One region of the Paenibacillus sp. RC84 genome, then DNA from elsewhere that is predicted to be linked to it. Evidence: riboswitches for the same ligand, from Rfam matches in the RefSeq annotation. Region 1 holds a riboswitch; each other region holds the start of a gene.
The links. A riboswitch is a leader RNA that binds a small molecule or an ion and turns the genes downstream of it on or off. The one in region 1 is predicted to bind cyclic di-AMP.
Positions count from the first base shown of each region.

Region 2: another riboswitch for cyclic di-AMP. It lies ahead of ABH899_RS10095 (hypothetical protein); the one in region 1 lies ahead of ABH899_RS19550 (hypothetical protein).
Region 3: another riboswitch for cyclic di-AMP. It lies ahead of ABH899_RS23785 (TrkH family potassium uptake protein); the one in region 1 lies ahead of ABH899_RS19550 (hypothetical protein).

Region 1 covers NZ_JBGBYL010000008.1:304,029-308,853, reverse strand. The annotation lists gene kdpB (potassium-transporting ATPase subunit KdpB) at 1-421, opposite strand, end outside; gene kdpA (potassium-transporting ATPase subunit KdpA) at 442-2,121, opposite strand; gene kdpF (K(+)-transporting ATPase subunit F) at 2,182-2,256, opposite strand; gene ABH899_RS19550 (hypothetical protein) at 2,447-2,887, opposite strand; cyclic di-AMP (ydaO/yuaA leader) riboswitch at 3,005-3,183, opposite strand; cyclic di-AMP (ydaO/yuaA leader) riboswitch at 3,292-3,486, opposite strand; gene ABH899_RS19545 (carbon starvation CstA family protein) at 3,749-4,825, shown strand, end outside.
Region 2 covers NZ_JBGBYL010000003.1:589,980-594,804, reverse strand. The annotation lists gene ABH899_RS10105 (DeoR/GlpR family DNA-binding transcription regulator) at 1-378, opposite strand, end outside; gene ABH899_RS10100 (L-lactate dehydrogenase) at 573-1,511, opposite strand; gene ABH899_RS10095 (hypothetical protein) at 1,599-2,468, opposite strand; cyclic di-AMP (ydaO/yuaA leader) riboswitch at 2,471-2,604, opposite strand; gene ABH899_RS10090 (DoxX family protein) at 2,859-3,398, opposite strand; gene ABH899_RS10085 (hypothetical protein) at 3,458-3,664, opposite strand; gene ABH899_RS10080 (hypothetical protein) at 3,752-4,216, opposite strand; gene ABH899_RS10075 (acyltransferase family protein) at 4,234-4,825, shown strand, end outside.
Region 3 covers NZ_JBGBYL010000011.1:124,705-129,529, forward strand. The annotation lists gene uvrC (excinuclease ABC subunit UvrC) at 1-412, shown strand, start outside; gene ABH899_RS23775 (hypothetical protein) at 437-646, opposite strand; gene ABH899_RS23780 (CPBP family intramembrane glutamic endopeptidase) at 660-2,318, opposite strand; cyclic di-AMP (ydaO/yuaA leader) riboswitch at 2,498-2,647, shown strand; gene ABH899_RS23785 (TrkH family potassium uptake protein) at 2,705-4,048, shown strand; gene ABH899_RS23790 (potassium channel family protein) at 4,063-4,725, shown strand; gene ABH899_RS23795 (cation:proton antiporter) at 4,750-4,825, shown strand, end outside.

The DNA of each region.
Region 1 (4,825 bases):
TCATTTCTCCTTGGGCGACGGTAACGATATCGCCCTTGCGAAGCTCCGTGGACGGAACGACTTTAATGCCGCTGCCGACCACTTTGTTAGCCTGGATTTCCTGCTTGGACTTCTTAAGCGAGTCCGCCTGGGCTTTCCCCCTGCCTTCCGCCAGCGCCTCGGCAAAGTTGGCGAACAGCACCGTGAAGAGCAGAATCAGAAACACCGTCAGGTTGAATCCGATCCGGTCCTGCGTTCCGAAGTAGCCGGGAAGTACCGTCATCAGAAGGACAATGAAGGTTCCGATTTCTACCACGAACATAACGGGATTTTTCATCATCGTAACCGGATTTAATTTAAGAAAGCTTTGCGCGACCGCCTGTCTGACGATATCTCCGCTCAGCATCGATTTTCGTTTCGCTTGAGAAGCATTTGAACTCATCCGTTTTCACCCCATCGTTTTTAACGCAATGTCAAATATTCGGCCACCGGACCGAGCGCGATTACCGGCAGGAAGGTGAGCGCCCCAATGATGACGACCGTACCTACCACGATTCCGGTAAACAAGGCATTGTCCGTACGGAACGTACCGATTGTTTCCGGGACCCACTGTTTACGGCCCAGGGAGCCGGCCACACCCAGAAGGGCAATGATCGACACGTAACGGCCTAGCAGCATCACAATTCCCGTGGAAATGTTCCAGAACGGCGTATTGTCTGCCAGCCCCTCGAAGCCGGAGCCGTTATTGGCCGCCGACGACGTGAACTCGTACAGCACCTGTGAGATTCCGTGGAATCCCGGATTGGTGACGGCTCCTTTGCCAAGCTCCGTCATGAAGGCGATCGCCGTCGGAGCCAGGATGATAAGCGGATGCGCCAGAATTGCAACGGCGATCAGTTTCATCTCGCGGGACTCGATTTTGCGTCCCAGAAACTCCGGGGTCCGGCCGACCATGAGGCCCGCCAGAAAGACCGCCAAAATCGCGTACATGAGCATATTGACCAGCCCGACTCCGTCCCCGCCGAATACGCAGTTCAGCATCATTTGAGCGAGCGGAACCATTCCGCCCAGCGGGGTGAGCGTGTCGTGCATATTGTTGACGGTTCCCGTCGTCGCCGCCGTCGTTACCGTAGTGAACAGCGCGGACTGGGCAATGCCGAACCGCACCTCTTTGCCTTCCATACTGCCGATGGACGAATCCGCGCCAAGGGCGTTCAAGGCAGGGTTACCGGCCTTTTCCGAGAAGAAAGCGACCGACAGAAAGACCAGGAACAAGGTCATCATCGCGGTGAAAATGACCCATCCCTGCTTCCGGTTCTTCGCAAACCGCCCGAAGGTATAGGTTAATGAGGCCGGAATGCACCACATGGACAGCATTTCGATCACGTTAGTCAGCGGAGACGGATTTTCAAACGGATGGGAAGAGTTCACCCCGAAGAAACCGCCGCCGTTCGTACCCAGATGCTTGATGGACACAAGCGAAGCTACCGGACCGATGGCGATTTGCTGCTCCCCGCCTTCAAGCGTCTTCGCGGCCACGGTCGGATCCAGCGTCTGCGGCACCTTCAGGCCGACAAGCACCAGCGCGACCACGATAGCCAGCGGCAGCAGCAGGCGGGTGTGTCCTTTTACAAAATCCGTAAAAAAGTTGCCGATGGTATTGCCTTTGGACGTCAGTCCGCGGATAAACGCAATCGCTACAACGATGCCCGTTACGGCGGACGTGAACATCATCATCATGATGACCGCCATCTGCGAGAAATAGGACAAGCCCGTTTCCCCGCTGTAGTGCTGCAAGTTGGTGTTCGTCATAAAGCTGATGATCGTATTAAACGACAGCGTCGCTTCCATATTGTCGATCCCGTTCGGGTTCAAAGGAAGAACACGCTGCAGACGGAGGATCAGATACCCGACCGCCACAAGCACAATGTTGGTCAGCACAAGGCTGCCCGCATACTTCTTCCACGTCATGCCGTTCTCGCTGCGGATACCCGCAAGCTTGTAAATGGGCCGTTCCAGCCAGCCGAACCATTTGTCCGTCCGGTTTCTCTCATTCGAAAAAACATGATAAATATAAGTCCCAAGCGGTTTCACCAGCAGGCAAAGCGCCGCGATTACGATTACGATTTGCACAATCTCCATGGATTCCTATCCTCCTCAACCAACTCCGCGCTAGTCGTTCACCGGCTGCCCGAAGGCGCCCTAAAATTTTTCGGGATGTATGAGCGCGTATATCAGATACAGGAAAAGCCCTGCCGTAAAAAGCGCGATGATCATCATGTACGGCCGCCTTCCGAGCCTTCCACGACATGGTCACACCAGGTCAGAAAACCGTAAAAGATGAGATAAATGACTGCCAGCAGCAGAATCATATAAAGGTCCGTCATGTGTGTCGGCTCCTTTCTTTCCTATTTATAGGTTCGTTTTATAGGTTCATTCATGATCGTTCGGACAGTGAATTTAAACGTCAGCGCAAAACTTCCTCGGGCACTTGGCCCGGTGCTGCTCCAAGCAGGAAAGAGACCTGACGGGTATTCGTATGCACCACATGGTCGGCGCCGAGCGCTTTATAAATCAACCGCGGTGTGGCATTCGTTTTCACCACGAAAATCGTTCCGGTTGTCCAGCTGCGGACCATCTGAAGATACCGGCAGCAGAGCGGCAGGCTGTCTTCGAAAAGATAAACGTCACCGATCGGAAGCTCGGGGACTTCCCAGGCTTCGTGGCGAACGGTGTCCACTTCCACGATGTGCCGGACTCCCAGCTTCTTCATCCGCTGTCCTTCTGCGGGGTTGTTCACAAGCGCCGCGAAGGGTCTGCGGTAAATATTCAGCAGTTTAATAAAGTTCTCGCCGGTGACATTCGGTGCGGAAACCAACGTATAGGTTTGGATCTTTCTCTCGTCCACTTTTTATCCCTCTTTCATGTTTTGGGCAGCAAAAAAAGAAGCCTGCGGAAGAGGAACTCTTCACGCGGCTTCTTGACGGTCACAGCCTAAAAAGACTATAGCCGAAGCGCGATAGCAGTCGCCTCTCTCGGTACGCTTACGAGGTTAGCTGTCGGATTCGGGCGTGAGAGTCGCCCTACCATGACGGCACGGATGCCGCTTCTGGATTCACCCCATGAGGACTGGCCGTCAGGCCTGCAAGTCCTCGTTGGTTCCCCCGTTTTCCGCTTCACACGGAAACTCAGCGATAAAAACGCATGTTCATTTGTTTGGCACATTTTTCATTTTCGGATGTTTTTGAACATAACAAAACCACAGCGAAACGAAGTCCCTGTGGTCGATGCCGATCACAAGCTTCTTCAACCCCTCCCGAACTCATGCGCTTACGAGGTTAGCTGTCGGATTCGGGCGGTGAGAGTCGCCCTACCTGATTGCCGGGTCCATGGGTTCCGGCGCTTCAGGATTCACCCCTGCAGACAAGGCTCCGGCTCTCACACCGGATCAATGCTGCGATGGTTCCCCCGCTTCCCCCGGATGGGGAAATTCAGCGAAAGCAAGAAACTGTTTTTTTCAATTGATGGAATGAATGTTACACCTCCGCACGTGCTTTGTAAAGATATGGGGAGATTGGTTTTAAACCGATTTAAGCCAAAGAAATCCCCTAATGCGCTTACATTTCTACTTTTTGTGCGCTAGCTTGTTAATACGTCGAAAATCTCACGTTTTTGAAAACGGTTTGGACATCCAGCCTCTTCCCACACCGGAAAAACCTGCTATACTACTTGTAAACGTTCCCATATTAACCAGTAAGGAGGCATGTTTATGAAAATCGGATGGAAATCAATCTTGCTCTGGGGGGTGATTTCCATTGTCGGCGCGTTCGCTTTCGGGCTTGTCGCACTTAATCGCGGGGAAACGATCAATGCCGCCTGGCTCGTTATCGCAGCCGTCAGCTGCTATGCGGTCGCCTACCGGTTCTACAGCCGTTTTCTCGCCCGCAAAGTCTTCGTGCTCGACGACAACCGGAAAACACCCGCAGAGCTGAATAACGACGGCAAGGACTATGTGCCGACGAACAAATGGGTGCTGTTCGGGCACCATTTCGCGGCCATCGCCGGCGCGGGTCCTCTCGTAGGCCCCGTACTTGCCGCCCAAATGGGCTATCTGCCCGGAACGCTGTGGATTATTCTCGGCGTTATTCTGGGAGGCGCCGTCCAGGACTTCGTGATTCTTTTCGCTTCAACTCGTAGAAACGGTAAATCGCTGGGCGATATGATCAAGGACGAAATCGGCAAGGTGACGGGCACGATTGCCATGCTCGGCATTCTGGGCATTATGATCATTCTTCTCGCCGTGCTCGGCCTCGTCGTCGTCAAAGCGCTGATCGGCAGTCCGTGGGGCATGTTCACGATTGCCGCCACCATTCCGATCGCCCTCCTGATGGGCGTGTACATGCGCTACATACGGCCCGGCCGGGTCGGGGAAGCATCGCTCATAGGCGTCGTGCTGCTCGTTCTGTCGCTGATCGGAGGCAAGTTCGTCGCCGAGAGCGCGTCGCTCGCGCCGCTCTTCTCCTTCAGCGGGGAAACCATCGCTCTGATGATGATCGCCTACGGCTTTTTCGCTTCGGTCATGCCGGTTTGGCTGCTTCTGGCGCCCCGCGACTATCTCAGCACGTTCCTGAAAGTCGGAACGATCATCGGACTGGCGCTGGGTATTATATTCGTTCTGCCGGATCTGTCCATGCCGGCCACGACCCGGTTCATCGACGGAACCGGTCCCGTTTTCGCCGGAAATTTGTTCCCGTTCCTGTTCATCACCATCGCCTGCGGCTCCGTATCGGGCTTCCATGCGCTGATCTCCTCCGGGACGACGCCCAAAATGCTGGAGCGCGAATCC
Region 2 (4,825 bases), on a different contig from region 1:
CGCAATATCGATGGAGTTCGTCACGATCACGTTGTCCGTTGTCTGGATATGCTCGGCGACCGTCGCAACCGTCGTGGACGTGTCGAGAAACAAGTAATGCCCGTCGCGGATCAGCTTGGCGGCTTCCCGGCCGATCTGCCTCTTCTCGTCCGGAGCCCTCTGCATCCGGTCCTTATAAGCGGTCACCGCGCGGTTAAGGGTCGGCAGCATAGCGCCTCCGCGGGTCCTTACAATGAGCCCGATCTCATCCATCCGGACGAGATCCCTGCGGGCGGTGTCCCGAGACACGTCGAACCTGTCGCAGATTTCCTTCACGTCCATCCGCTGATGTTCCCTTAAGTATTCCATAATCGCTTCGATTCGTTCTTCCTGAAACATATCGGCACACCCTTAAGTGAATTCATGCAAAACGATAATCGTTTATAAGTAATTATAAGTTTTGTTAAGTCAATTTGTCAATTAAATCGCATATCCCCTTAAAAAAACACTTACAGCATACAAAAAAGCGGCTGATATCCAGCCGCTTTTCATCGTTTTATTCACATGCCCTATACTTGTTCATGTCTCTGCGCTTACAGGCGTTCCGAAATCGAATCGATCATTTCCCGGATCTTGGCTCCCGATTTGCGCAGATTGTTCTCTTCCTCTTCACTTAAGGGCAGCGTGATAACCTCCCGCACGCCCGTACGGTCCACAATGCACGGAACCCCGAGATAAACGTCGGACAACCCGTGATAATTGGAAACAAACGTCGAAACGTTCAGCACCGCGCCTTCATCGCGCAGAATCGCCGTACAGATCCGGTCAAGCGCCAAAGCGATCGCGTAATACGTCGATCCCTTCGCCTCAATAATCTGGTAAGCCGCGTCCCGCGTATTTTGGAAAATTTCGTCCTTATCCTCTTGATTCAGCTCGAGAGGCAGTCCGGCAAAATTAGCCAAGCTCCACAAAGGCACTTCCGAGTCTCCGTGCTCCCCGATAATCGCCGCGTGAATGCTGCGCGGGTCCACTTGAAGCTTCTCGCCGATCAAATAGCGGAAACGCGCGCTGTCCAGCAAAGTTCCCGAGCCGATGACACGGTTAACGGGCCATTCGGACTTTTTCCATGTAAAATAAGACATGATATCAACCGGGTTGGTCGCCACCAGAATAATGCCTGTCTGGTTGTACTTCGTCACATTCTCGACGATGCCGTTAAAAATGTCGACGTTGCGCTTGAGCAGATCGAGACGGGTCTCCCCTTGCTTTTGCGCGACGCCCGCACAAATAATGATAATATCGGCGCCTTCACAGTCGGAATAGTCCCCTGCCCATACTTTTACCCTGCCCGTAAACGGCAGGCCGTGGTTCATATCCAGTGCGTCCCCGTTCGCTTTCGCGTGATTATAATCGATGAGGACAAGCTCGGACATCCGCTCTCTGAGCAGCAGAGTGTACGCCGTGGTGGAACCTACGGCACCGGTTCCGATGACAACGATACGTGATTTTTTAGATGTTTCCTGGTTATTCAATTCGTTAGTAGACACAAGAACCTCTCCTTTCAGGGGAATTCTGGTATTATTGTAGGCGAACTCCCCCCCAAAAGCAAACGTTCCGTCCTATAAAACGACAAAATAAGCGCGGGATTCTTCAAAAAGTACCGGCTGATCCAGCTGAAATCCGGTGCCGGCTATCCGCTCGCAAGCCTGCAGCGGGGCAAGGCGCGCCGGTTCAGGGCTGCTGCCCTCTTCCAGCCAGTTTGCTCCCAGCACGGCAGCGGTATGCTCCCATAAGCAGCAGGCCGGACCGATCAAATAATCTTTATGCATCGCCAGCGCCATTCCTTCCTGCCGGAGCATGCACGCGTTGCGCAAATCATCCAGCAGAGAGCCGCAGCAGCCGGGGTGTAGTTCCCGCTCGGCTTGGAAGCGCCCGCTTACCGGAAATTCGCGGTCCGCCACAGCGTGGCCGAAGCCCGCAGCCTGCCTGACGCGAGAAGAAACGTGCGATTCCGTGTCCGGCCAAGTCCCGCTGCCGTCACTCCGGGCAGCGGCCGTTTCCAGGCGGAAGGAGCTGTTTCCGGAACGTCCGGCGCTTCCGAAGCTGCTGAAGCCGCTGAAGCTTCCGAGAACGTCCACGAACGGTTTGCCCTGCGATCGGGCCTTCAGATCGTACAAGGCCATTTCCACCAGATCCGCCTTCACATTCCCCCAGAGAACGCGGTACAAGCGGACAGTGTCGAGCGCTTGAGCCAGCGTGCTTTTTTGAAGGCGGTACAGAAACCGGGCCCAATTCACAAGATCGAAAACCTTCTCGTTCACAGACATCAAACATTCTCCCCAGCCTGTCTCTCCGCCCTCGTCCGTGAGTTTGAGCAGCCCGTACCTGCAGTTCTCGAGCTTTCCTTTGGCATGATGGTAACAGCAGGGTACATCGAATTCAAACAATTCAATCCGGATAATTCGTCGGTCCATTTCTTCCTTTTCCACTCCTTTTCTCCCAATGACGCTTGCGAGGTTAGCTGCCGGGTTCGGATTTGAGAGGCCCCTACGGAAAAAAACATTCCGATTCACCCCAGTTCGTGGGTCCCCCGCTTCTCTTACGAGAATTAAGCGCGCAGATGAAGATGATGGTATGGCCGCCTCCGGGATCCGGACATGGTGTCCGAAGCCCCATCTGACGGACCATGAGAGTATGTTACTCCCGCGAATCGGGCCTGTAAACAACCCCGGAGGACAGCCCGCTGCCATTCTATGCCATGTAACCCTATTCATTTGAGTGTTGCTTCTTCAAGCTGATTCAAGCTCATTCTTTCTCCGTTTAACAAAAAAAAGCTCCGGATACCCGGGGCTTTTTTTGAAGAGCGTTTTATAGTCCGATCAGATATGGGCGCGTGTCTTGCCTCCTCCAAGGGTAGGGTTTGCGCCATGATCTCCGCGATGGCGAAGGAGCTTGCGGAGGTAAGGAAGGATGTAGTAGTCGGCTCCGAACTTGCCGGCGTTGGCTCCGGCGGCGATGACGATAACACCGAGCAGGATCATCCAAGGGTTAGTGCTTACGGTACCTGCGAAGAGGAACATGAAGTTCATCAGAACCCCGAAGAATGCTGCCGCCGTTGTCAGTGCGCCGAGGACAAGACCCAGTCCTACCAGAAACTCTCCGAGCGGAATCAGTACGTTAAACAGTTTGGCGTTCGGCAGTGCAAAGTTTTCCAGGAATGCGGTGAAGGTCGGATAGACCAGCTCATTGGTCGCTTTATCGACAATCGGCTTCGCTACCGCGCCTTTCAGGAAGCCCGTGGCGTCAAACCCGCCTGTCAGCTTGTGCCATCCTCCCGTAATCCATGCGTATCCAAGATAGAAGCGGAGGATCAGCATCAGACCTGCCGCATAAACGTTCGTTCTTAACCAGTTAAACATATGAATTTCCCCTCTCAAGCTGCGTATTCTGTATTGGATGTTGAGTGTGTTTCCAGCATTTAGAGCCAGTACTGCTCGATCAAGCCGCATTCCGCTTCCAGAGGAAGAGGAAGTCCGGTTTCGCCTGCTTTTTGCGCCTTGGCGGTTTGCCAGGTCTGCACACAGTCGAAGCACAGATCCTTATAACCCTCGGGGTGTGTCTGAAGCCGGGCGCCGCATGCCTGACAGTGTGCGGGTGCTGCGTTTACAAGATGAAGGGCGGTCATGATACTCGCATCCTTTCGTTTATCCCGTATTTTATTGTGAATATTTTCACATTGTTAGCCGTAAAAAGCTTTCTTCTTCTTCCTGAATCATTCAGGAAGATCGGATGAGCCGGCGGAGCCTTCAGCTCTGGATACCAGTGGCTTTAACCGGCAGTCTTCGCAAACCCAGGGGGACTCTGTTTCTTTGGCAGCGAGGATACCGGAACCACACTGCGGGCATCTTCCTTGCTGAACTTGCGGGTCAGCTGTCTCTTTCATGGCTCCTTCACCTTCTTTCGTGTGTTGTTCTCTCTTTCTGACTTTAGTATAGTCCTCCCCAAGAGGGATGTATGTGATATTTATCACACTTAGCCCAAAATAAGTGATTATAATCATGTTCAAGCATTCTTCATAATGAAAGCCGTTACTTAATAAGGGCATGTGAATAATATCACAATCTCTTAAAACAAGAAGTTCTATACTTCCTTTAGAAAGCCTAATTCCCGTAACAGCCGCATCCAGGCAGGTTTGGCTGCTTGCGTTTCTTCTATAGTAATAAAACCAAATTTGCACAAAGCGAGATGACTCCTATGCGAAACCCGACTGCCGTGTTTTTTACCAATGTTCGTTTTTTCCTGATTCTGCTGGTTGTTCTGGTCAACCTGCTGCTTACCCTTCCCCCTCTGCCGGAGGCAGCGCAAGCTGTCGTGACCGCCATCTTCACTTTTCATCTGCCGGTGTTTGTGCTGGTAACCGGTTATTTCGCCAAAAAGTACTGGCAGACACCCGAGGCGGCAGCCGGTATGCTGCGGATCGCCCTGCAGTATCTCTTCTTTCAGACCCTGTACTCGGTTCTGGATTTGTTCTGGCTCCACAGCCCCGGCATCCGGTATTCGTTCTGGCTTCCGTATTGGATGCTCTGGTTTCTGACCGCGCATTTCGGCTGGAAGCTTCTGCTCATCCCGTTCGCCCGGCTCAAGCACCCGGTGGCCGCCGCCGTCCTGCTCGGCGCGGCAGCCGGCTTCCTGCCGGCGGAAGCGGGCGCGTGGCTCGGCTTGACGCGCACGCTCGTGTTCTTCCCGTTCTTCCTCGCCGGATACTACTGGCGGGAAGAACGGGAACCCCGTCGGCGCACGGCCCCGCAGCGCCGCGCGATCCGGGCCGCCGCGGCGCTGCTGCTGC
Region 3 (4,825 bases), on a different contig from region 1:
CGACGTGCTGGAGAACGAGCTGGGGCTGTTCGTTCCGGTGTGCGGCCTGTCCAAGGACGTGAAGCACAAAACCGCGATGCTGCTGGCCGGCGACCCCGCCGAAGTCGTTCCTATTCCGCGCGACAGCCAGGAATTTTACCTGCTTCAGCGGATCCAGGACGAAGTCCACCGCTTCGCGATTACGTTCCACCGGGAACGGCGGGCGAAGTCGATGGTCGTTTCGCAGCTCGATGCCATTCCCGGTATCGGGGAGAAACGCCGGAAGCTGCTGTTGAAGCATTTCGGGTCCGTTAAAAAAATCAAAGAGGCCGCGGTCGAAGATTTCCGGCCTCTGGGGATCGGCGAGAAACTCGCCGCACAAATATTGACCGCTCTGCGGGGAGAACAAGAACAAGAGGAACCGTCCATTTGAGACGGTTCCTCTTTTTTGTGCGTTTTATGCGGCGCAAGTCGGCGTGATTGCACTTCCGCCGGTTTCCGGGCCTTGCCGCAGCCACGCGGTTATGCCGTTTGCGCCGTGCCGCTCCTTCGCGGCGATGTGCCGCATGACCGTGTCCATCGCACTGCCGCCGTGTCCGGGCTGCCGTATCCAAGAGTCCGGGCGGCTTGCTGCCGGCAGGCGGTCCGCTGCCCCCGCTTCAGGCAAACCCGCCGACTCTCTAGACGGGCCGCCGGTTCCGCCTGCTTCCGCTCACAAATCTCAGCTTGTGAAGCCAGGATACCGCAAGGGCGACGGCGGCGGGCAGCGCCATATAGAGCAGGCCGAGCGCAGGCGTGCCGGCTGCCAGTCCTTCGCCCGTGAGAAGGGACAAGCCCATAAGGATGCTGTCCATGGCCGTATGGGCGAACAGGGCGGTCAGGAAGCCGTACCGCAGGAAGGCGTAGCCGAACACGAGGCCGAGCACCGTTACCTCGATCAGCCGGGTGTACACCGGGTAGATCGGGTAGGCGGTGTGTCCCGCCGCCCAGATGAGGCTGGGCAGAAGCACGGCCAGCCATTTGAACCGGAGCAGCCTGCTGAACAGGGCGATGCCGAGCAGCCGGAAGGTGGCCTCCTCGGAGATGCCCGCCGCCCAAGCCATCAGCGGAAGCAAAGCGGGCTGCAGCATGTTGCGGGGAGACGACATCGGGTCGTTCACCGACCAGACGCCGAAGCCTTTCTCCGCCACAAGGAACAGCACCTGCTGGAGGCCGAGCAGGAACAGGCAGAGCAGATAGCCCTGCGCCATGCTGCGGGTTACGCGCGAGCCGAAGTCGGCGTCGCGCCAGCGGGGCATGACGGACTTTCCTTCGCGTCTCCACAGGGCATCGCCCGCTGTGAAAGAGAAGTAGACGGCTGCGGCCATCAGCAGCGTCACGAAGTTGATCAGCACGATCGAAAGCATCGCTTCCTGGCCGCTGCTCGTCAGCGTACTGCCGGCTTTATAAGCCGGATACATGTTGATGTTGTTCATGACGTAGATCACGGCATACACCGCCGTTAGCAGGACGCCCCGGGAAAAATCGACCGTCCTCCATTTAAGGACGGTATAGCCGAGGGCGATCAGGGCCATCAGGCCGTTGCCCCACAAGCTGATGCGGGTCCACATGGAGGCGGTATCCTCCTGGTGTTCCAGCCAAGACGTAAAAGCGTCGGGGAGCCGGAACGATTGGGTGAACGAGGCAACGGAGGTTCCGTCCAGTTTCACGCTGATCGTCAGCTTAGCGTCCCCGACAGGCTCTTTCCGCCGCTCGAACAGCAGCAGACCGGACTTGGCGGCAGGCGGGCTGATCCGCTCGAACTCCGCCTCTTCGTAGCCCTGCCTCGCTATCGCTTCCCGGGCGAGCTTCTCCGCATCGGCCGCGGACACGGCGGCCTGGGCTTCGCCGCCGAGGCCGGACCAGCCGATGACGGCTTTCGTGGTCATATGGATATCGATGATCGACTTCCGGACCGAAGGGGAAGCCTCGGTGACTTCTACCCGATAGTAATCGACGGGCACCCGGCTGGCGTAGCTTTTGTCATACAACGTTTGAAGCTTCTCTTTGGTGAGATAACCGCTGAGTTCCTTCTCCGATTGGTAGCTGACGAATGTGCCGGGAGCCCCGCCGCCCGTAACGACGCCGGAACCGTTTACGGTATCGGCGCCCTGCCTTTGCCGCAGCCATGCGACCGCTGCCTCCGCGGCTTGTTCTTTCGTAATGGAGGCTGCCGTTTCGTAAGGATCGGAACCGGCGGGAGCGGCTCCGGTATTATAGATGAAAACTACGGCCGCATATAGAAGGAATCCGGTCAGGGCGAGCAGCAGCAGCGGTTTATCCAGACCGTATTTTTTCATGGTCAGCTCCTTCTCCGATCGTTTTTTTAACCGTATCACAGTTTGCGTAAGGATGCCAATTCGTGACTCCCAGTTAGCTGCAGGAAGATTGTCCAGGTTTCCCCCCGTAAAATCCGGTTAAAAGGGCTTTGTGCTTGTTTAATAACAGATATATAATGCGGATGATTCATTTCTTCGCGCAACTTCATACGCCGAATTTCCGCAGGAAAACGGGGGAACCATACATTGGGGTGAATTTTACCGCTTGTGCCTGAATAGGGCAGGGTAAATAGGGTGGCCTGTACATCCGAATCCGTCAGCTAACCTCGTAGGCGACAGCAGGAACCATAACCGAAAGGCAGTGGGTTTCCAGTGTCTTTTTTGTGCTTCATATAGGAGGAAATTATGTGTTAAAAAAGTCGAGATTTACGCCGCCGCAGATCCTTGTTCTCGGATTTGCCCTCATTATCCTCATCGGTTCCGGCCTGCTGATGCTGCCGGTCTCGTCAACGGACGGGCTGCCGCTTCCGTTCATCGACGCCCTCTTCACGGCCACCTCGGCTACCTGTGTAACAGGTCTGGTCGTGGTAGACACCGGGTCGCATTTTACGATGTTCGGGCAAATTGTTATCATTTCGCTGATTCAAATCGGCGGCCTCGGGTTCATGAGTATGGCGACGCTTTTTGCCTTCATCCTGCGCAAGAAGATATCGCTCCGCGAAAGGCTGCTGCTTCAGGAAGCCTTGAACCAGGGCAGCATGGAAGGCATTGTCCGCCTTTTCCGGAAAGTACTGATCTACTCGCTGAGCATCGAAGGAATCGCGGCTGTCCTTTTTACCGCCCGCTGGTCGATGGATCTCGGTTTTCCGAAGGGGTTGTACTACGGCATCTGGCATGCCGTTTCCTTCTTCAACAATGCCGGGTTTGACCTGTTCGGTCCCATTACCGGCCCATTCTCTTCGCTGACCGCTTACGCCGACGATTTTATTACCAATGTAGTGACGATGGCGCTCATCGTTCTGGGCGGGATCGGTTTTATCGTGATGTCCGATGTGATGGATTACCGGAAAACGAAGAGGCTGACCCTTCACTCCAAGGTGGTGCTGAGCGCCACAAGCATTCTGATCGTGACCGGGGCGCTTGTTATTTTTATCTTCGAGTATTCCAATTCGAAAACGCTGGGTTCATTGGACTTCGGCGGCAAGATTCTCGCTTCGTTCTTTCAATCGGTCACACCGCGTACGGCGGGGGCGAACACGCTTGATCTCGCTTCTCTCCGCCAAGCCACTCAATTTTTCATGATCATCCTGATGTTTATCGGGGCTTCTCCCGGATCTACCGGGGGCGGGATCAAGACGACTACGTTTACGATGCTGGTCGGGGCAATCGTGGCGATGGTGCGGGGAAAAGAAGATATCGTCTTCTTCCGCAATCGTCTCGGCAAGGAACGCATCCTGAAGGCGATCACTCTGACGATGTTTGCACTCTTTCTTGTTATTTTCGTTACCATGCTTCTGTCTACGACGGAAGATCACGAGTTTCTTATGATTTTGTATGAAGTGACTTCGGCATTCGGGACTGTAGGACTCACCCTGGGGCTGACCACGAAGCTTACCGTGTTCGGCAAGGTTATGATCGCCCTGACCATGTTCGCCGGACGTCTCGGGCCTTTGACGTTGGCGTATGCGCTGCAGCCTAAAGCCGAGAAAGAACTGTACCGTTATCCCGAAGGAAAAATCACGATAGGTTAAGGAGAAACAAAACAATGGCTTTCATTCAATATGCAGTTATCGGACTCGGACGCTTCGGTTCCAGCTTGTCCCAAGAATTGACTCAGCTCGGGCACGAGGTGCTGGGCATCGACAGAGACGAAGAGAAAGTAGACGAGATGAGCGACAAGCTCACCCATACCGTAGTTGCGGACGCGACGGACGAAGAGGTTCTACGCTCGCTCGGCGTCCGCAATTTCGACTGCGCCGTCGTGGCTATCGGAGACAACATCCAGGCGAGTATCATGGCGGCGATTCTGCTTAAGGAGCTTGGCGTTAAAACGGTCGTCGCGAAGGCGTTGACCGATCAGCATGCCAAGGTGCTTGAGAAAATCGGCGTGGACCGGATTATCTTTCCAGAGCGGGATATGGGCGTGCGCGTGGCTCACCAGTTGGTGTCGCCGAACCTTCTCGATTACATCGAATTGTCCAAAAACTACACGATCGCGGAGCTCGTCGTTTCCCGGCGTATTTCCGGCCTTACTCTAAAGGAGCTCGATCCGAGGGCCAAGTACGGCTGCAATATCGTCGCCATCAATAAGACGGACGACGTGATTATCGCGCCTACCGCCGAAGACGTCCTGCACGAGAAAGACGTGATGGTCGTCATCGGCACGAAAGAGCAGATCGATACGTTTGAGAGCCGCGCGATTCGGTAAGAAGCGGGAAAGGGGCGTATGCGCATGGAGAATGCTTTGACACAGCTTATTGACTATGAGCTGTATTTATTTATCCTGATTGTCGTTCTGGGCATGTTGT